2 regions of the Chelatococcus sp. GCM10030263 genome follow, and region 1 is predicted to be linked to the other one. Evidence: riboswitches for the same ligand, from Rfam matches in the RefSeq annotation. Region 1 holds a riboswitch; the other holds the start of a gene.
What was found. A riboswitch is a leader RNA that binds a small molecule or an ion and turns the genes downstream of it on or off. The one in region 1 is predicted to bind thiamine pyrophosphate.

Region 1 (9,247 bases):
GCTCGAAGCCGGCGGTGCGCACCGCCTGCATCACGAAATCGAGTGCGGCCTCGGCCGACGGCAGATTGGGCGCGAATCCGCCCTCGTCGCCGACATTGGTGTTGTGACCGGCATCCTTCAGCGCCTTCTTCAGGATGTGGAAGATCTCCGCGCCCATGCGCAGCCCCTCGCTGAAGCTCGGCGCGCCGACCGGCATCACCATGAACTCCTGGAAGTCGATGGGGTTGTCGGCATGCACGCCGCCATTCACGATATTCATCATCGGCACGGGCAGGACGCGCGCCTGGGTGCCGCCGACATAGCGGTAGAGCGGCAATCCGCTCGCCTGGGCGGCGGCTTTTGCAACAGCCAGCGACACGCCGAGAATGGCATTGGCGCCGAGCCGGCTCTTGTTGGGCGTGCCGTCGAGGGCGATCATCGACTCGTCGATCTGGACCTGGTCCTGGGCATCGAAGCCGCCGATCGCCTCGAGAATCTCGCCGTTGACCGCCTCGACCGCCTTCAACACGCCCTTGCCGCCATAACGGGCCTTGTCGCCGTCGCGCAGCTCGACGGCCTCGTGGGCGCCGGTCGAGGCGCCGGAAGGCACCGCGGCGCGGCCGAAGGAGCCGTCCTCCAGCGATACGTCGACCTCGACGGTCGGATTGCCGCGGCTGTCGAGGATTTCACGGGCGAGAACATCGACGATGGCTGTCATGGGGGCCTCCGACCAGAAAACTGCAGGGCAACGCGGCCAACTGGCCTTGTCTCAGCCCGGCTTTTACGCCAACTGCTGAAGCTGGCAAGGGTCACCGGCTCCGACGCCGCTAAAAGCCGCGGCGCGGTCCAGCATGACAGCTGCGGACCATGATCGCTCGGCGCGGGAGGCCGGCAAAAGGAACACGGAAATGACCAATGACACGCTCCAGCTCGGCAGGCCGAGCCCCCTGCCCGCCTCACCCGAGGAGGCGCAGCTCGACCGCGTGCCGAACCCGCAGGCCGGCACGCCTTATGTCGCACGCTTCACCTGCCCGGAATTCACGTCGCTCTGCCCGGTCACCGGCCAGCCAGACTTCGGCATCATCGTCATCGATTATGTGCCGGGCGACTGGCTCCTCGAATCGAAGGCGCTGAAGCTCTATCTCAACGCCTTCCGCAACCACGGCGCCTTTCACGAGGACTGCACGGTGTCGATCGGCAAGCGCATCGCCGAGCTGCTCGCGCCGGTGTGGATGCGCGTCGGTGGCTACTGGTATCCGCGCGGCGGCATTCCGATCGACGTCTTCTGGCAGACGGGCGCCCCGCCCGAGGGGCTCTTCCTGCCCGACCAGGGCGTGCCGCCCTATCGGCCGCGGTGAGCCGTGGGCCACGGCTGGCTTTTTGGCCCTGGGCTGTGAATCCCGGGCCTGACATTCAGAAGCGGATTCAGAACGTCACGTTAACATATTGGTAGCGCCACGATTCTCGGGCTAACGGCCTACCCCCGCCACGCCGCGATCAGCGCCGCGACTTCACCGGCGGGATCGTCCGCGCGCATGACGCCTCCCATCACGGCGATGCCGGCCACACCGGCCGCACGGCAGGTCTCGACCGTGTCAGCAGCAATGCCGCCGATGGCGATCACCGGTAGCGACGTCGCGGCAGTGATAGCCTTGAGCCCCTCCGCTCCGAGTGCCGGGCCGTAGCCGGGCTTGCTCGCCGTGAGGAACGCCGGACCGGCGATCACATAATCCAGGGCCTCCGCCGGCGCGGCGCCGGCCTCGCTGACCCTATGGACCGATTGGCCGATGAACACGTTCGGTCCGAGCAGGGCCCGTGCGGCCTCGGCATTCCCGGCCGCGCCGAGATGGATACCGTCGAGTCCGGCCGCATGCGCGAGGTCCGGCTCGCCATGGAGCATGACCCGCGCGCCGTAAGGCGCGGCGAGCGCCTTGATCCGAAGCGCAAGTGAGATTTGAGCGTCGCGGATTAAGTCCTTTTCGCGCAAGCTGAACCAGCGGCACCCGCCGGCAAAGGCCGCCGCCGCCACCTCCTCCATCGGCCGATCCGTCTGGCGGCGGTCGCTGACGACGAGAAGCGGCGGGTCCGGGAGCATCAGTTCTCGACGAGACCGAGCTGCGGGCTCGACGGTTCGGCATAGCGCCGGCGCGGAATGCGCCCGGCGAGCCGCGCGAGGCGCCCGCCCTCGACGCCTGCGCGCATGGCCTTGGCCATCAGCACGGGATTGTCGGCGCGCGAGATGGCGGTGTTGAGCAGCACCGCCGAGCAGCCGAGCTCCATGGCGAAAGCGGCATCGGAGGCGGTGCCGATGCCGGCATCGAGCACCACCGGCACGGGGCTGCGGCTCGCCACGAGCTCGATGAGATGGGGATTGGAGATGCCGAGGCCGGAGCCGATCGGCGAACCGAGCGGCATCACTGCGGCCGCTCCGGCATCGGCGAGCTTGCGGCAGATGACCGGATCCTCGGTGCAGTAAGGCAGCACCACGAAGCCCTTGCCGACGAGCTCCGCGGTGGCCGCCAGCAGCTCTTCGACATCCGGATATTGCAGCTCGCGATCGCCGATGATCTCGAGCTTCACCCAGTTGGTGCCGAGCGCCTCGCGGGCGAGCTCGGCGGTGAGCACGGCATCGCGCGCCGTCTGGCAGCCGGCCGTATTCGGCAGGAATGAGACCCGGTCGCCGAGCACGTCGAGGAGGCTTTCCTCGTAGCCATCGAGGCTGATGCGGCGGATCGAGGCGGTGACCATCTCGGTGCCGCTTGCCGCGACCGCGTCCAGCATAGCCTGCTGGTTGGGATAGCCGGCCGTGCCGAGGAAGAGCCGCGAGGTGAACCGGCGATCGGCGATGATGAGCGCATCGTCTGTGGAAGAATGAGCCCGTTCAGGCATTTGTGCCATGAGGTTCATAGGACGAATCAACCTCCCTGTCGGGCATGGACGATCTCGATGCGATCGCCGGGGGACAATGCGGTCTCCGTCCAACGGGCTCGCGGGACGACCGCGCCGTTGAGCGCCACCGCCACCCCGCGCGCCTCGGGCGCAATATGCTGCGCCACGAGATCGGCCACTGTCGCGGCCGTGAGTGCCTCGTCCTCGCCGTTGATGCGGATCATGCCGCGCGTCTTAGTGTTCTCTTCGCGCATTCTTCAGTGCCTTGCGCCGCTCACGCCGCGACGGGAGCGGAGGTGAAGCGGGAGAGCCGGAAAGGCTCCGCCACCGGATCGAGCAGGCCCTCGACGATCAAATCGCTGATTACCTTGGCGGTAATCGGCGTGAGCAGGATGCCGTTGCGGTGGTGGCCGGTGGCATAGACGAGGCCTTCGACGGGGCCAGGTCCCAGTACCGGCGCATCATCGCGGCTGCCGGGCCGATGCCCGACCCAGGTCTCGATCACCGGCAGTTCCTCGATGGCCGGAAGCGCGCGCCAGCCGGCGTGGAGGAGCGACAGCAGCCCACCGGCGGTGATGGCCTGATCGAAGCCCTTCTCCTCGACGGTGGCGCCGAGAATGAGCCGGCCGTCGCGGCGCGGCACCATGTAGACGCCCGGCGCCCAGACCACGTGATTGAGAAGCGGCGCAGCCGGATCCATGCCGAGTGCGATAAGCTGACCCTTGACCGGCCGCACAGGTGGGCGCGCCTCGGCCGGCAGGCCATCGAGCCCGCGCGACCAGGCGCCGGCTGCCAGCACGACCGTGCCGGCGGAATAGAGGCCGGCGGCGGTTTCGATGCCGGTGACACGACCATTCCCGACGGCAAGCGCCGTGACGGCCGTCTCTTCCACGAGCCGCACGCCGGCGGCGGTGGCCGCGATCTTCAGGGCGCGCGCGAGTTTGCGGTTGTCGACCTGGTGATCTTCCGGCGAGACGATGCCGCCGACAAGACCCGGGGCAAGCGCCGGCTCGCGGCGCCGCACGTCCGTCGCGGACAGCCAGCTCACCGGAAGCTGCAATTTTTCCTGCAGCACGAGATGCTGCTTGAGGCGTGCCGCCTCGTCCGCGGTCAAGGCGATATTGAGCGTGCCTTCCTGCCGGAGATCGACCGTCTCGCCGCTTGCCGCTTCGACCTCGGCCGCAAAATCGGGCCAGAGGGCCTGGCTCGCCCGGTTGAGGTTGAGGAGGCGCTCTTCCGAGGGCTCGATTTCGGCGCAGGCGGCGAGCATGCCGGCGGCTGCGTGACTTGCCCCCTCGCCTGCCCGGCCACGGTCGAAGACCGTGACACTGAGGCCGCGCTGGGCGAGCCGCCAGGCGATCGACAAACCGATGACGCCCGCACCGATGACGGCGACGTCCGACCCCTTGTCCTGATGAAGCATCGGCGGCTCCCTACGCTGGCATGACCCAGACAGGTTCGATGGGTATGATCTCAGCCCCGGATGGGGCACCCCAAGCCATGTCTCCTTATGATGGCCTCTCGGTCGGCAATCGGCAAGGGATGCGCGATCGCCGGGCTTACGAGGCCCCTCCCGCAGGCTCGAAGGCGATCGCGGTGCCGAAGCCGGCCTCCGGCGGCACGACGAGCCGCGGTCCGATCGCGCGGCTCGGGATGCCGGCGCCGGTGAGGTGGGCCGCAACGGCCTCGACGTCGTCCACGGCGATCGTCAAGGCGACGAGCGCCGGATCGCGCGGTGCATCCGCGAGGCCATAAAGGCTCCGGCAGGCGTCCGGCGAGAGAATGTCGAACCGCCCGCGCGGCAAGGCGGCACTCACGCCAAGCGAGGTGGCATGCAGATCGCGCTGACCGGTAAAGGCCGAGAGGAAAATGTGATGGTCGGTCGGGTTTTCCGCGGCCATTACGGCTGCCGCGATGCGCCGCGCGCCATTGGCATGCTGCTGGAACGCCGCGTTCCAGAAATTCTCGGGATGATGGTGCTGGCAGGTGAAAAAGCCGACGTTCGGCGCGCCTGCGTCGTGAGCGAAGGCGAGTGTGAAGGCGACCGTCGTCTCGCTGCCGTCCGGGCGGCGCCCGCGCCGCTCGAAGAAGAAGGGCTCGAAATCGCCGATGCCGGCCGCGGCGAAGCCTTTCGCATCGGCTGCGGCGTCGTCCGATTCAAGCACGAGCATGGCAAATCCCTCGCGGGCGGCGAGATAGTCGCGCAGGAAGGCGCCGAAGCTGAACCGGCGGGGGCCATGCGGCGGGATCGCCGTTTCATCGACGACGGCGACGAGCTCGATAAACGAGCCGTCGAGCTGCACGATGCGGTTTTCCGTGCCCCAGGGGTGCCGGTTGCGCGCGCCCACCGTGAAGCCGAGCCGGGCATAGAAATCGCCGGCCGCGTCGAGATCGCGGACGGCGATGACGAGATGGTCGATGCCGCGGGGCATGTCAGATACCCGTCCTTTGCTCTGAGACAGGTGGGGATCCCACCTCCTCCGCTGCGCGGAGTACCCTCCCCGCGATGGGAGGGATCGTGCGCCCTAGATGCGAGATCCCGCTCAAGTCCCTACACGAGCCGCGATTGCTCCACGGCCGCGGCCACGAAGCTCTGGAACAGGGGATGCGGCTCGAAGGGACGCGACTTCAGCTCCGGGTGGAACTGCACGCCGATGAACCAGGGGTGATCGGCAAGTTCGACGATCTCCGGCAGAAGGCCATCGGGGGATATGCCGCAGAAGCGCATGCCCTTGTCCTCGAGACGCGCCCGATAGGCCATGTTCACCTCGTAGCGATGGCGATGGCGCTCGAAGATTTGCGTGGCGCCATAGATCTCAGCCACCTTGCAGCCGGGGTTGAGATGCGCCTCATAGGCGCCGAGGCGCATGGTGCCGCCGAGATCGCCGTCGGCGCGGCGCCGTTCGAGCTCGTTGCCCTTGAGCCATTCGGTGAGGAGGCCGACAACCGGCTCGCTGGTCGGGCCGAATTCGGTCGAATTGGCCTCCCTGACGCCGGCGAGCGAGCGGGTCGCTTCGATCACCGCCATCTGCATGCCGAAGCAGATGCCGAAATAGGGAAGCTTGCGCTCGCGCGCGAAACCGGCGGCGCGGATCTTGCCCTCCGCCCCGCGTTGGCCGAAGCCGCCGGGCACAAGGATGCCGTCGACATGTTCCAGGAAGGGGGCAGGGTCCTCGCGCTCGAAGATCTCGCTCTCGATCCAGTCGAGATTGACCTTGACGCGGTTGGCGATGCCGCCGTGCATCAACGCCTCGATCAGCGACTTATAGGCATCCTTGAGGCCGGTATATTTGCCGACGATGGCAATGGTCACCTCGCCTTCCGGATTGCGGACGCGTTCGGAAATGCCAGTCCAGCGGGTGATGTTCGGCTTCGGCGCATCGTCGATCCTAAAGGCGGCGAGCACCTCGGTGTCCAGGCCTTCGGCGTGATAGGCGATCGGCACATCATAGATCGAGGCGACATCGCGGGCCTCGATCACCGCGCTCTCGCGGACATTGCAGAACAGCGAGAGTTTGCGCCGCTCCTCCTGCGGGATGGGGCGATCGGTGCGGCAGAGCAGGATGTCCGGCTGAATGCCGATCGAGCGCAGCTCGGCGACGGAATGCTGCGTCGGCTTCGTCTTGAGCTCGCCCGCCGAGGGAATATAGGGCAGGAGCGTCAGGTGGATGAAGACAGCCTGGCCGCGGTCGAGCTCCTGGCCGAGCTGGCGGATGGCTTCCAGAAAGGGCAGGCTTTCGATGTCGCCCACCGTGCCGCCGATCTCGACCAGCACGAAATCGCTGTCTTCGTTGCCCGTCAGCACGAATTCCTTGATGGCATTCGTGACATGCGGAATGACCTGCACAGTCGCGCCGAGATAATCGCCGCGCCGCTCCTTCGTCAGGATGTCGAGATAGATGCGCCCCGTCGTGACATTGTCGTCGCGGGTGCAGGGACGACCTGTGAAGCGCTCGTAATGGCCGAGATCGAGATCGGTCTCGGCGCCGTCGTCCGTCACGAAGACCTCACCATGCTGGTAAGGGCTCATCGTTCCCGGATCAACATTGAGATAGGGATCGAGCTTGCGCAAGCGCACGCTGTAGCCACGTGCCTGCAGGAGAGCTCCGAGGGCCGCCGATGCAAGCCCCTTGCCCAGGGAGGACACCACGCCGCCGGTGATGAAAACGTACCGCGCCATGGGGTTCCTCTTCTACTCCATCGGAATCGATTCGGGGAGAGGCAAAGATGCCGATCCCCGGCAAAAAGAAACACGCATCCCCAGGGAAAGGAGACCGGTCTCTCAGCCGATCTCCCATCCCGTGAGCATGCCTGCGACGTCGCTGTTGTCGCCGCCTGTTACTGAGAACCCGGCACTTGCGGTCCAGAGGGAGCCGGGGCAGCAGGTGCGGCCGGCGCGGGCGCCGCCGGGGCAGACGGGGCGGCGGGCGCGTCAGGCACCGAAGCGGGGGGCGCGGGCGATTGTCCCTGCTGCCGGTTCTGCAACTGCTGGAGCTGGTCGAGCACGCCGCCTCCGCCGCTGCTCGGCGCGCCAGGTGCCGAAGGCGCGGCCGGCGCATTGGGCATCGTGTCGAAGATGGAGCGCTGGTTGCGCTGCAAGCTGGCGAGTATCGACAGGCCAAGGCTCGTCAAAAAGAAGATCGTCGCGAGAATGGCGGTCGTGCGGGTCAGCACGTTCGTCTGGCCCCGCCCGGTCATGAAGCCGGACACGCCGCCGCCGCCCATGCCGAGCCCGCCCCCTTCGGAGCGCTGCAGCAGCACCACGCCGACGAGCGCGATGACGACAACGAGATGGACGACGATGATAACGCTCTGCATGTCAACATCCAGCGCCCAGCGCGGCACGGCCGGCCAGGCTTGATTCCTTGAGGCCGCTCCTAACACGATCGCCGCTGCCGAGGAAAGAGCCGTGCGCAGGCGAATCGCCGCGCGGTGGTCGCCGGGCGCTCAACTCAGGCAAGTTCAGCCGCAACACCCTCGGGCGATCGCCAGAAAGTCCGCGGCAAAGAGGCTCGCTCCGCCGACGAGCGCCCCGTTCACATGCTCGACAGCCATGAGCTCGGCGGCATTCGACGGCTTGACCGAGCCGCCATAGAGCAAACGTATGCTCTCCCCCTGGCCGCCGTAACGCGCCACGAGCTGTCGGCGGATGGCACCGTGCACCTCGGCGACATCTCCTGTGGTCGGCGTGAGCCCCGTGCCGATGGCCCAGACCGGCTCATAGGCAATGACGACATCGGCCGGCAGAGTGTCCGGCACCGATTGGGCCACCTGCCGTTCCACCACCGCAAGCGTCTGGCCTGCATCGCGTTGCGCCCTGGTTTCGCCCACGCAGACGATCGGCAGGAGCCCGGCACGCCAGGCGGCTTTCGCCTTGGCACATATGTCGGCATCGCTCTCGCCATGACCGGCGCGCCGCTCCGAATGGCCGACGATGACTGCAGCCGCGCCCGCATCGGCGATCATTTCGGCGGAAATGTCACCGGTGAAGGCGCCGGCGAGCTCTGAATGGCAATCCTGGGCGCCGATCGCCACGCGGTGGCCCTGCGCCAGATCGGCGAAGGCGGTGAGAAGCGTCGCCGGCGGACAGACGAGAAGATCGACGCGACCGGCAAGGGCCGCATCATAGTCATTGATGATCGCGCGCAGGACCTCGGTCGAGGCTTTCAGGCCATTCATCTTCCAATTGCCGGCCACGAGCGGTCGCAGATTCCCTGCCATCAGCTACTCCCTAATGCCGGTCTTATCCGGCCGCCGTTTGCTCCGCTACCAGAGCCGCATCGCGCCTGCAACGCGGGCGGCATTGCGGCGCCGTGCCCTGGTCTCTATGATCCGCCACCTTTTACGAAGGTGCGGCCGAGCGCAACCGCTCCGCCCCGCTCATGCTGACCTCAGACCGGATCTCGACCTGTCATGTTGAATCGCTTTCGCAATGCCGGAAAAAGCTGGCTCGGCCGTATAGCCGTCGCCGTGATGTTCGGCTTTCTCATCATCTCCTTCGGTCTTTGGGGTATTGGCGACATCTTCCGCGGCTACGGCGCGAATACGGCCGCCAAAGTCGGTTCGGTCGAGATCTCGACACAGGACCTGCGCAACGCCTATCAAGCCGATCTGGCGCGGCTGATCCGTCAGGTGCGCCAGCCGATCAGCGCCGAGCAGGCGCGGCAGCTCGGGCTGGAGAATCAGGTTCTCAGCCGGCTCATCGGCGAGGCGGCCCTCGACCAGCGCGCGACCGAGCTCGGGATCGGCATTTCCGATCAAGATATCGCGCGGACCGTCATGGACGATCCCATGTTCCGCAACGCGGCCGGGCAGTTCGACCGCGCGGCTTTCGACGAGATCCTGCGCACCAACGGCCTCAACGAAGCGACCTATCTGC
Region 2 (9,247 bases), on a different contig from region 1:
TGTGGATCTCGGCTTCGTCGGCGAGCCGGAGCGCGTCGATCGCACCGTTCTCGATGCGGTGCTCGGCCAGGAGATCATCCCCGTGCTCGCGCCGGTCGCCGTGGGCACGGACGGGGCCACCTACAACGTCAATGCCGACACCTTCGCCGGCGCCATCGCCGGCGCCATGCGCGCCAAGCGCCTGCTGCTGCTCACGGACGTTCCCGGTGTGCTCGACAAGGACAAGAAGCTCCTGCCCGAGCTCTCAATCGAGGAATGCCGGCGCCTCATCGCCGACGGCACGATCACCGGCGGGATGATCCCGAAGGTCGAGACCTGCATCTATGCGCTCGAGCAGGGGGTCGAGGGCGTTGTCATTCTCGACGGCAAGGTGTCGCATGCCGTTCTCCTCGAACTCTACACGGACCATGGCGCGGGCACGCTGATCCGCCGCTGAGCGGCGGGCGCCTCAGGGCCGGTACAAGATTCGATAGAACGGCTTGACGAGCCGCCCCGACGGGTCGAAGCGCGCCGGCTCGAGAATGATCGAGACGATCCGCATGGCATCGATGCGCTTGGCCGACAGGGTGGCATTCAGCCCTTCGATCGTGGCTTCGGCTTCAGCCTCCGCCAGCCGCGATATGCGCGTCAGGCCGTTCTCTTGATCAACTTGGGTCATATCCATTCCTCGACAATGAACCAAACAACATAGCGGGCATGGAATAACGCCGAGCCGCTCCGGTTCCCGGCTATGCAGGAACAGCCACGCTTTCTGCGCATCGCGGGCGTTTTTCGCCGCGACAAGGTTTTGAGTTCCTTAAAAATACCCGTTCCGGCTGAGCTATTGGCCGTTTGGTTACGCCCTTCCCTCTTGCCGAAGCTTGGCGGATCGCCCAGATTCAACTGTTCCTCCTGGTGGGGGAACGGAGCCATCATGAACGAGACTTTTCTGCCGAAGCCCACGGACGGCATGGCTCTCCCGGAGCAGCCGCCGCCCGAGGCCGGGCTGGAGGCTTTGCCCAAGGGCCTGCCCAAGCCCTCCCTCGCGCATGTCGATACCTGGATCTTCGATCTCGACAACACACTCTACCCGCATGACGCCAAGCTCTGGCCGCAGGTCGACCAGCGCATCACCTTGTTTCTGGCCGAGCTCTGCGGGCTGGACGGGATCTCGGCGCGCGCGCTGCAGAAATATTACTACCATCGCTACGGCACGACCCTGCGCGGGCTGATGGAGGAATACGGCATCGATCCGCACGACTTCCTCGAATTCGCCCATGCCATCGATTATTCCGAGCTTCTGCCCGATCCCGACCTGGGCTCTGCCATTGCCGATCTTCCCGGGCGCAAGCTCATCCTGACGAACGGCTCACGCGGGCATGCGGAGGCGGTTGCGCTGAAGCTCGGTATTCTCGACCATTTCGAGGCGGTCTTCGACATCGTTGCCTCGGGCTTCGTGCCGAAGCCCGAGCAGAGCACCTATGAGCGCTTTCTGGACCAGCACAAGGTCGATCCGGCGACCGCCATCATGTTCGAGGATCTGGCGAAGAACCTTGTCGTGCCGCATGCGCTCGGCATGGCGACGGTGCTCGTGCTGCCGAAGACGGCCGATCCCTTCCGCGAAGCCCACGAGCAGGCGCCGATCGTCGCCCCTCACATCGACTTCATGACCGACGATCTGACTGGTTTCCTGCGCCGTTTCGTGCCGGGCTGACGGGCTCGGACCACCTATACCCTCCACAGGCGAGAGACACCCGCAAGGCGCGCACCGGCAAGGCGCGCACCAGCCGAGCCCGGTTCTCAGAAATCGCGCTGTAGACGCAGCCGGCCCTCGAAGGCATCGGCACTGCCGCTGTAGGCGACCGGAACACCGCCGACCGAGACCGCCGACCGGCCTGTCGGATCGAGCCGGTAGTACATAACCTCGACGCCGATATCCATGGCCTTCACCGGCGACCAGATCAGGTTGGAGCCGACCTGCAGGACCCGCGTGTCCCTCAAGCCGGAGAAGAGCTGGGTCACAGAGGCGTCGTAGTCGACCACGGTATAATTCGCCGTCACGCTTTGACGGACCGACGGCGTCCAGTAATGCAGGAAGGCGCCGGTGGCGCCCCACCCGCGCGTCGTCTTGATGTCGCCCCCTGCCAGCGCGCCATCCGTGAAGACTGCAGCGACCGGGCCAAGGCGGACCGTGCTGGTGTTGATCCCGAGATAGCTGAGGGCGCCGTCGCTGTAGGCGGCCTGCAGCCAGAGCTGGTCACCGGAAGCGAGCATGGGCAGGTTGATCGCGGTGCCGAGTTGGACGGCATAGCCATAGACGGCGTCCACCCGGTTGCCGAAGCCGGTGATCTGGCCGGAGTTCAGCTGGTGCACCGCGCCCGAGAGCTGCACCTTGCCCCAGCCCTTCTGAAACTGGTCATAGAGCAGCGCGCCGATCACATCCGGCATGCGCTCGCCGGCCGGATCGATGCCGCCATTGGCAAAGCTCGCGTTGACGAGACGCTGGTTGCGGTCTTCCAGCGAGAGCGTTGCGGAGAAGCCGTTGCCAAAGGAAGCGGTATAGGCGAGGACCTGCGCCGATTCGACATAGGAGCCGTAGCCACCGAGGATGCCGTCGCTGAAGTTGAATGTGTCGGCGTAGAAGTCGAAGAACGACTCCGTCACGCCCGCCGTGAGCCCGGCGAACTGGACGAAGGCCCGGTTGAGATCGACCGAAACCTGGGAGCCCTGCGGTCCCGGCTGCGTGTTGTAGGCGCCGGTACTGCGCGTGATGCGGTAGCGCGCAAAAGCCCTGACCACGCCGTATTCGGTCGAGGTGCGGGCGTCCACGTCGAGCTGCCCGCGGGCGCGGAAACCCGTCGCGTCACTGTAGCGCCCGTTGCCCGGCGCGCTCCACTGCGGCTCGAAATAGCGATATTCGGCACGCACCCGCCCGCCGATCTTCAGGCAGACGTCCGAGCCCGGGATATAGAAAAAGCCCGCGCCCTGTGCTGAGCAGATACGAACGTAGTCCGCCGGTGCGCCTTTCTGCATCGGCAGATCGGCGGCTTGCGCTGGCAGTAAATGACTCACGCTGGCCATAGCAGCGAGCGTGATGCTGCACAAAAAACCTCTATTCATCATCTTGCGGCTCCCGGAGGTAGACTGCCGGCAGGCAGTCGTACACACGTGCTACCAACCCCCCTCACGCCAAGAGCACCTAGCATAGTATTCACACGCCGATGTGAAGCCATAATGACGGCCCGTCATCTCTGCAACTCTGAAATAGTCTCTTCGTCTCTTTCGCAGTGACTGTTGCAAAGTCGCAAAGGTCCAGATGGATGCCGGCCGGTTGGCCACGGCCCGCGAGGGAGCTCAACTTCCCCTGGATGGCGGAATCGATTGACTTCGCCGGCAAAGTTGCCCACCATCGCAGCGTTCCGAGGGGGGCCCCGTGAGGGGGCTGAGATTCCGCCGGCTCGCCCGAGCACCGCGGTGACCCTTAGGACCTGATCCGGGTCATGCCGGCGAAGGGACGGAAACCTGCGTAACGCAATCCCCTCATATCGCTGCCACCCGGATCTCCTGAACCGAAAAGGAGGAGATCCATGACTGTGCATCAAAAGCCCGCCGGCCCGGCAAAGCCGGTGAGCGCGACGCCGGCCGAAGTGACGACCGGGGCCATCGCCGGTTCCGGCAAGGTCTATGCGAGCCCGGAAAACCGGCCTGACATCCGCGTGCCGTTCCGCGAAATTGCCCTCGATCCCTCCGCGGGCGAGCCGCCTTTTCGCGTCTACGATACGTCCGGCCCCTTCACCGATCCAGATACTGTCATCGACCTCGCCGCGGGACTGCCGCAGGTGCGCGCCTCATGGATCGCCTCTCGCGGTTTCGAGGCGGTTGCCGCCCGTCCGGTGAAGCCCGAGGACAATGGCAATATCTCACCCGAAAAGCTCGTGCCGGCCTGCCCGGCCGACCGCCGCGTGCTCGCCGGCGCCCCCGGGCGGCCGGTGACACAGCTCGAATGCGCGCGCGCCGGCATCATCACCGAAGAGATGATCTATGTGGCGCATCGCGAGAATCTCGGCCGCGCCGCGATGCTGGCCGGCGCCGAGGAGCGCCGCGCCGACGGGGAGGATTTCGGCGCGGAGATTCCAGCCTTCATCACGCCGGAATTCGTGCGCGACGAGGTGGCACGGGGGCGCGCCATCATCCCGGCCAATATCAATCACCCGGAGCTCGAGCCGACCATCATCGGCCGCAACTTCCTGGTGAAAATCAACGCCAATATCGGTAATTCCGCCGTCACGTCCTCGGCGGCCGACGAGGTGGAGAAGCTCGTCTGGGCGATCCGCTGGGGCGCCGACACCGTCATGGACCTCTCCACCGGCCGCAACATCCACAACATCCGCTCGTGGATCATGCGCAATGCGCCGGTGCCGATCGGCACGGTGCCGATCTATCAGGCGCTGGAAAAGGTCGACGGCGACCCGGCCAAGCTCGACTGGGAGGTCTTCAAGGATACGCTCATCGAGCAGGCTGAGCAGGGCGTCGACTATTTCACCATCCATGCGGGCGTGCGCCTCGCCTATGTGCCGCTCACGGCCAAGCGCGTCACCGGCATCGTGTCGCGCGGCGGCTCGATCATGGCGCGCTGGTGCCTGTCGCATCACAGGGAGAGTTTCCTCTACGAGCGCTTCGACGAGATCTGCGACATCATGCGCAAATATGATGTGTCGTTCTCGCTCGGCGACGGGCTGCGCCCCGGCTCCATCGCCGACGCGAACGACGCGGCGCAGTTCGCCGAGCTCGATACCCTCGGCGAACTTACCAAAATCGCCTGGGACAAGGGGTGCCAGGTCATGATCGAGGGCCCCGGCCATGTGCCGATGCACAAGATCAAAGCCAATATGGACAAGCAGCTCAAGGTCTGCGGCGAGGCGCCCTTCTATACGCTCGGGCCGTTGACCACGGACATCGCGCCGGGCTACGATCACATCACCTCGGCCATCGGGGCGGCGATGATCGGCTGGTTCGGCACGGCAATGCTCTGCTACGTCACGCCGAAGGAGCATCTCGGGCTACCGAACCGCGACGACGTGAAGACCGGCGTCATTACCTACCGAATCGCCGCGCATGCGGCCGACCTCGCCAAAGGCCATCCGGCAGCGAAGCTCCGGGACGACGCCCTGTCGCGGGCGCGCTTCGAGTTCCGCTGGCAGGACCAGTTCAATCTGGGGCTCGATCCGGACACGGCACGCGCCTTCCATGACGAGACGCTGCCGAAGGACGCGCACAAGGTGGCGCATTTCTGCTCCATGTGTGGGCCGAAGTTCTGCTCCATGAAAATCACGCAGGACCTGCGCGCCGAGGCCGGCGCCATGGCGGCCGCCGGTTCCGAGGAGGAACGCCAGGCCGGGCTCGCTCAAAAGGCCGAGGAGTTCAAGGCCAAGGGCGCTGCGATCTACGTGCCGGCGGAGTAGGGCTGGCGGCCTCCAACCGCCGCTGTCCCCGAATCGAGAAAATGCCCATGACGCGTGTGCGCCATGGGCATTTTCGTTGGACCGGCAGCTTTCGCGACCGCCGCCGCCAGGCTGGCAGTCCCGGCTTCTGAGACACTGCGAAGTTTAGGCTGCTGCCATGAACTACATCTTGGCCAGAAAATATTCTGATTTGGTCAATAGCGCAGGCTCTTGGAATATTCCCAAATTCTGCAATATGAATAGCCGTTCATTTTACGCTGCAATGCGAAATCTTATTATCGTCATAATCGCACGTTGATCTTCATCGACCAGGAACTCCACCGCTGAAAATGGTGGCTGCCAAGATGAAGGACGACTGATGCGGATGAACCGTCTAGCTTTGCTCGCCGGCACGGTGATGACCATGCCGATCCTGAGCGCCACGGCAGCGCCGCTCGATCTCACAAGCCGGCAGGATGAGCGGCTCCTCATTCTCGCCCAGGCCGGGCCCGGCAGCGACGAGCAAGACGGTCCGCCGGGTCGGCGGCGCCCCGACGGCGGTCGTCCCGAGGGCGGTCGTCAGGACGGTGGGCAGCGGGAGCAGCCCGGCGCGCGGGGACGGCCCGACGGTGGCCCCCCTCAGGGAGGCCGTCCAGACGCCCAGAGGCCGGACATGCCGCGCCCGGGACCGCCGGCCGGCATGCCGCGCGGCGAGCCGCCGCGCCAACAGATGCAGCGCCAGGAAATGCAGCGGCAAGACATGCCGCGGCCGCAGATGCGCCGTCCCGAGGGCCTTCCCGAGGGCCCGCGCGGCGGGCCCGGACGCCCTGAGGCCCCACCTGATGTGCGGCGAGGTCAGCCGAGACCGAACGCTCCCGAGGACGCGCCGGGGCGCCCGTCTCGCTCGGAAATGCCGCGTTCCGTTGGGCCGCGCGACGTAGCACCCGCTCCGGGCGGCCCGCGCGCGGTCCCCGGACGCCCCGAGGCGCCGCCCGATGCGCGGCGCGGCCAGCCGAGGCCAAACGCTCCTCAGGACGGGCCGGGCCGCCCGCCTCGGACAGAAGCGCCGCGACCGGCTCCCGGCCGCACTGCGCCCGACCAATCCTCACCAAATCAGCGCGTTCCCGGCCAGCCCGTTCCCGGCCAACCCCTGCCGGGGCAAGGTCTCCGCCCGGTTCCGGGGCAAGCGCCGGATTCTGGTCCCCCCGGGCGGCCCATGCCGTCTATGGACGATCGGCCCGGCCTCCAGCAACCACCGCGCCCTGAACGCGGCGACCGGCCGGCGCCGAGCGGCCGGCCTCTGCCGCCGGAGCGGCAGGTCGCTCCCGATGGGGCCGTTCCGCCCGGACGGCCGGTCCCTCCCCGTCAGCCCCTTCCGGGACAGGCAGTGCCTCCGCCCGGCGGTCCGGCAACGGGCGGGCAGCAGCTGCGTCCCGGCATGCCGCCCGGTTCAGAGCGAGGCGATCGTCCGGATCTCGGCGGCGCGCCCGGCCGCGACATGAGCCGGGACTGGCGCGATCAGCGCCGCATCGAGGAGCGTGACGGGCGCACCATCATCCGCGAGGGCGACAACCGGGTCATCATCCGGGAGGGCGGCCGCGAGGTCATCCGTCACGACGAACTCGGGCGTTTGCGCCGCGGCGCGCGCGACGTGGACGTGGTGACGGGTCGCGGCGGCGAGCGCACCGTCACGGTCGTGCGGCCGGACGGCAGCCGAATCATCACCATGGAGGACGAGGACGGCAATCTGATGCGCCGCATTCGCCGCACCACTGATGGGCGGGATGTCATCATCATCGACAACAGCCGCCGACCGGCGCGGCGGGACCGGGGCCCCGGCTTTTATCCGCCACCTGTGGTGAGCTTGCCGCCGCTTGTGCTCGGCATTCCGCGTGAGCGCTATATCGTCGAGGCGGAGGAGGTGGAGCCGGAAATTATCGAGGAAACCCTGATGGCGCCACCGGTCGAGCGGGTGGAGCGTGCCTACAGTCTCGACGAGATCCGCTACAATCAGCGGCTGCGCGAGAAGATGCGCCGTGTCGACGTCGACACCATCAACTTCGCCTTCGGCTCTGCCGAGATCGGCCCCTCCGAGGTCGGCCGGCTCGACGCCATCGCGCGTGCTCTCGACGCTGCGATTCGACGCAATCCGAACGAGGTCTTCCTGGTGGAAGGCCATACGGATGCGGTGGGCTCGGATACCGATAATCTCGCCCTGTCGGACCGTCGCGCTGAGTCGGTGGCGCTGGCGCTCACCGAGACCTACAACATCCCACCCGAAAACCTCGTCACGCAGGGCTATGGCGAGCAGTATCTCAAGGTGCAGACGGACGGGCCGGAGTTGGCCAACCGCCGGGTGAGCCTCAGGCGCATCACGCCGCTCATGTCCCAGAGCGGGGCACCGCCGGCACAGTAGGTCACGATCTTGGGGTGGACCGCGTCGAACGCGAGCGCGGTCCAAGCTTCGGCTAGATCGGCCGATCAGTCTTTACCTCACGGCGGTGCCGGCTTAGGCTTCGCCGCGAGGGGGACGCGATTTGACCGACATACTTCATTTCACACGACCTGTGATTGTGAGTATCTCGGACGGGCCGATTTGTAACGTGGAACAGGCCTACTCCATGCTCGGCCGGCACTGGCCGTCATCAAGCATCCTGAACGACCAGGGGCGCCCGCCCGAAGCCTTCTGGCGGGCGTGGAAAGCCTGCGGCTTTGCCAAGGCGAAACTCAATCCGACGACCACTCAGGCGGCCCGCGAGGCGTTCGTCGCGGCCGCCCGGGAAGCAGGCGTGCTCGTCTGCGACTGACCGGCGCCTCAGGGCGTGGGCAGCGGTGCCGGACTGTGCGAGAGCGTGCGCAGATAGGCGATGATGTCGGCGCGCTCCTCAGGCTTCGCAACACCGGCGAAGCTCATGATCGTGCCCTTCATGTAAGCGCGCGGATTGGCGATGAAGTGGTCGATCTCCTCGTAGGTCCACTTCTCGCCCTTCGCAGCGTGTTCCTTCATGGCCGAGGAATAACTGAAGCCCGGGAAGGATCCCTTCGGGCGGTCGACGACATTGTAAAGGTCGGGGCCGATCTTGGCGCCTGCGCCCTCCACGAAGTTATGGCAGGCCGCACATTTCGCCACTGCCTTCTCGCCGCGCGCCGGATCGGCGGTCTGCAGCCGAACGGCTATGGGCTCGACCTGAGGTGCCGCAGGTGCCGCACCGCCCGGTGCAGCTTCCTGTGCGGCGGGCAGGTCATATCCCGGGATGGCCGGCGCATGCGACTTGAAGATCTCGTCCGCGACGATGCCGAGGCCCATGGCGAAAACGAGGGTGCCGAGGACAGCACCGGCGATTTTGTTGAGCTCGAAGGAATCCATCATCGAAACGGCTGCTCCGATCCTGCCAAGGCGGACGAGGTGGCGGCATAAGGGTCTGTGCATGCCCGCGGACATGCGATCGCGCTTGATTACCTGCTTTGAAGCCGGGTTGGCAACTCGTATAAGCGCCTTTCGCTTTGCTACCTTTTGCCGCTTTGCGGCGCATAGGGCAAAAGAGCGAGGCCATCAGCAGAGCGGTTTTCGGCCGCGCGGACGGCGCGAAGATTTTATCCGAGGCCCTGGAGCAAATCCAAGGCATTCGATTCGAGATGGTTTGAGGAGAGCCGGTGATGTCCCTGCCCGCGGTGATTGCATATCAAGGCGAACCGGGCGCCAATTCCCACATCGCCTGCCAAGATGCTTATCCGGACTGGCAGCCCCTGCCTTGCGCTACCTTCGAGGATGCGTTCGCGGCGATCGCCGATGGCACGGCCGGGCTCGGCATGATCCCGATCGACAA

Region 2: it holds a riboswitch for thiamine pyrophosphate, as region 1 does, so the genes downstream of both, thiC (phosphomethylpyrimidine synthase ThiC) here and thiO (glycine oxidase ThiO) in region 1, are expected to answer to the same signal.

Annotation. Positions count from the first base shown of each region.
Region 1 is NZ_JBHTDB010000016.1:407,606-416,852, forward strand. Features, by position in the region: gene eno (phosphopyruvate hydratase) at 1-697, opposite strand, end outside; gene queF (preQ(1) synthase) at 888-1,337, shown strand; gene ACFQU1_RS24250 (thiamine phosphate synthase) at 1,457-2,074, opposite strand; gene ACFQU1_RS24255 (thiazole synthase) at 2,074-2,868, opposite strand; gene thiS (sulfur carrier protein ThiS) at 2,895-3,122, opposite strand; gene thiO (glycine oxidase ThiO) at 3,143-4,291, opposite strand; TPP riboswitch at 4,280-4,374, opposite strand; gene ACFQU1_RS24270 (VOC family protein) at 4,428-5,300, opposite strand; gene ACFQU1_RS24275 (CTP synthase) at 5,420-7,048, opposite strand; gene secG (preprotein translocase subunit SecG) at 7,207-7,686, opposite strand; gene tpiA (triose-phosphate isomerase) at 7,831-8,589, opposite strand; gene ACFQU1_RS24290 (SurA N-terminal domain-containing protein) at 8,782-9,247, shown strand, end outside.
Region 2 is NZ_JBHTDB010000005.1:749,122-758,368, reverse strand. Features, by position in the region: gene argB (acetylglutamate kinase) at 1-436, shown strand, start outside; gene ACFQU1_RS13715 (hypothetical protein) at 449-658, opposite strand; gene ACFQU1_RS13710 (hypothetical protein) at 655-882, opposite strand; gene ACFQU1_RS13705 (pyrimidine 5'-nucleotidase) at 914-1,693, shown strand; gene ACFQU1_RS13700 (porin) at 1,780-3,012, opposite strand; TPP riboswitch at 3,392-3,511, shown strand; gene thiC (phosphomethylpyrimidine synthase ThiC) at 3,567-5,441, shown strand; gene ACFQU1_RS13690 (hypothetical protein) at 5,815-6,177, opposite strand; gene ACFQU1_RS13685 (OmpA family protein) at 6,808-7,836, shown strand; gene ACFQU1_RS13680 (DUF982 domain-containing protein) at 7,958-8,227, shown strand; gene ACFQU1_RS13675 (c-type cytochrome) at 8,236-8,790, opposite strand; gene ACFQU1_RS13670 (prephenate dehydratase) at 9,078-9,247, shown strand, end outside.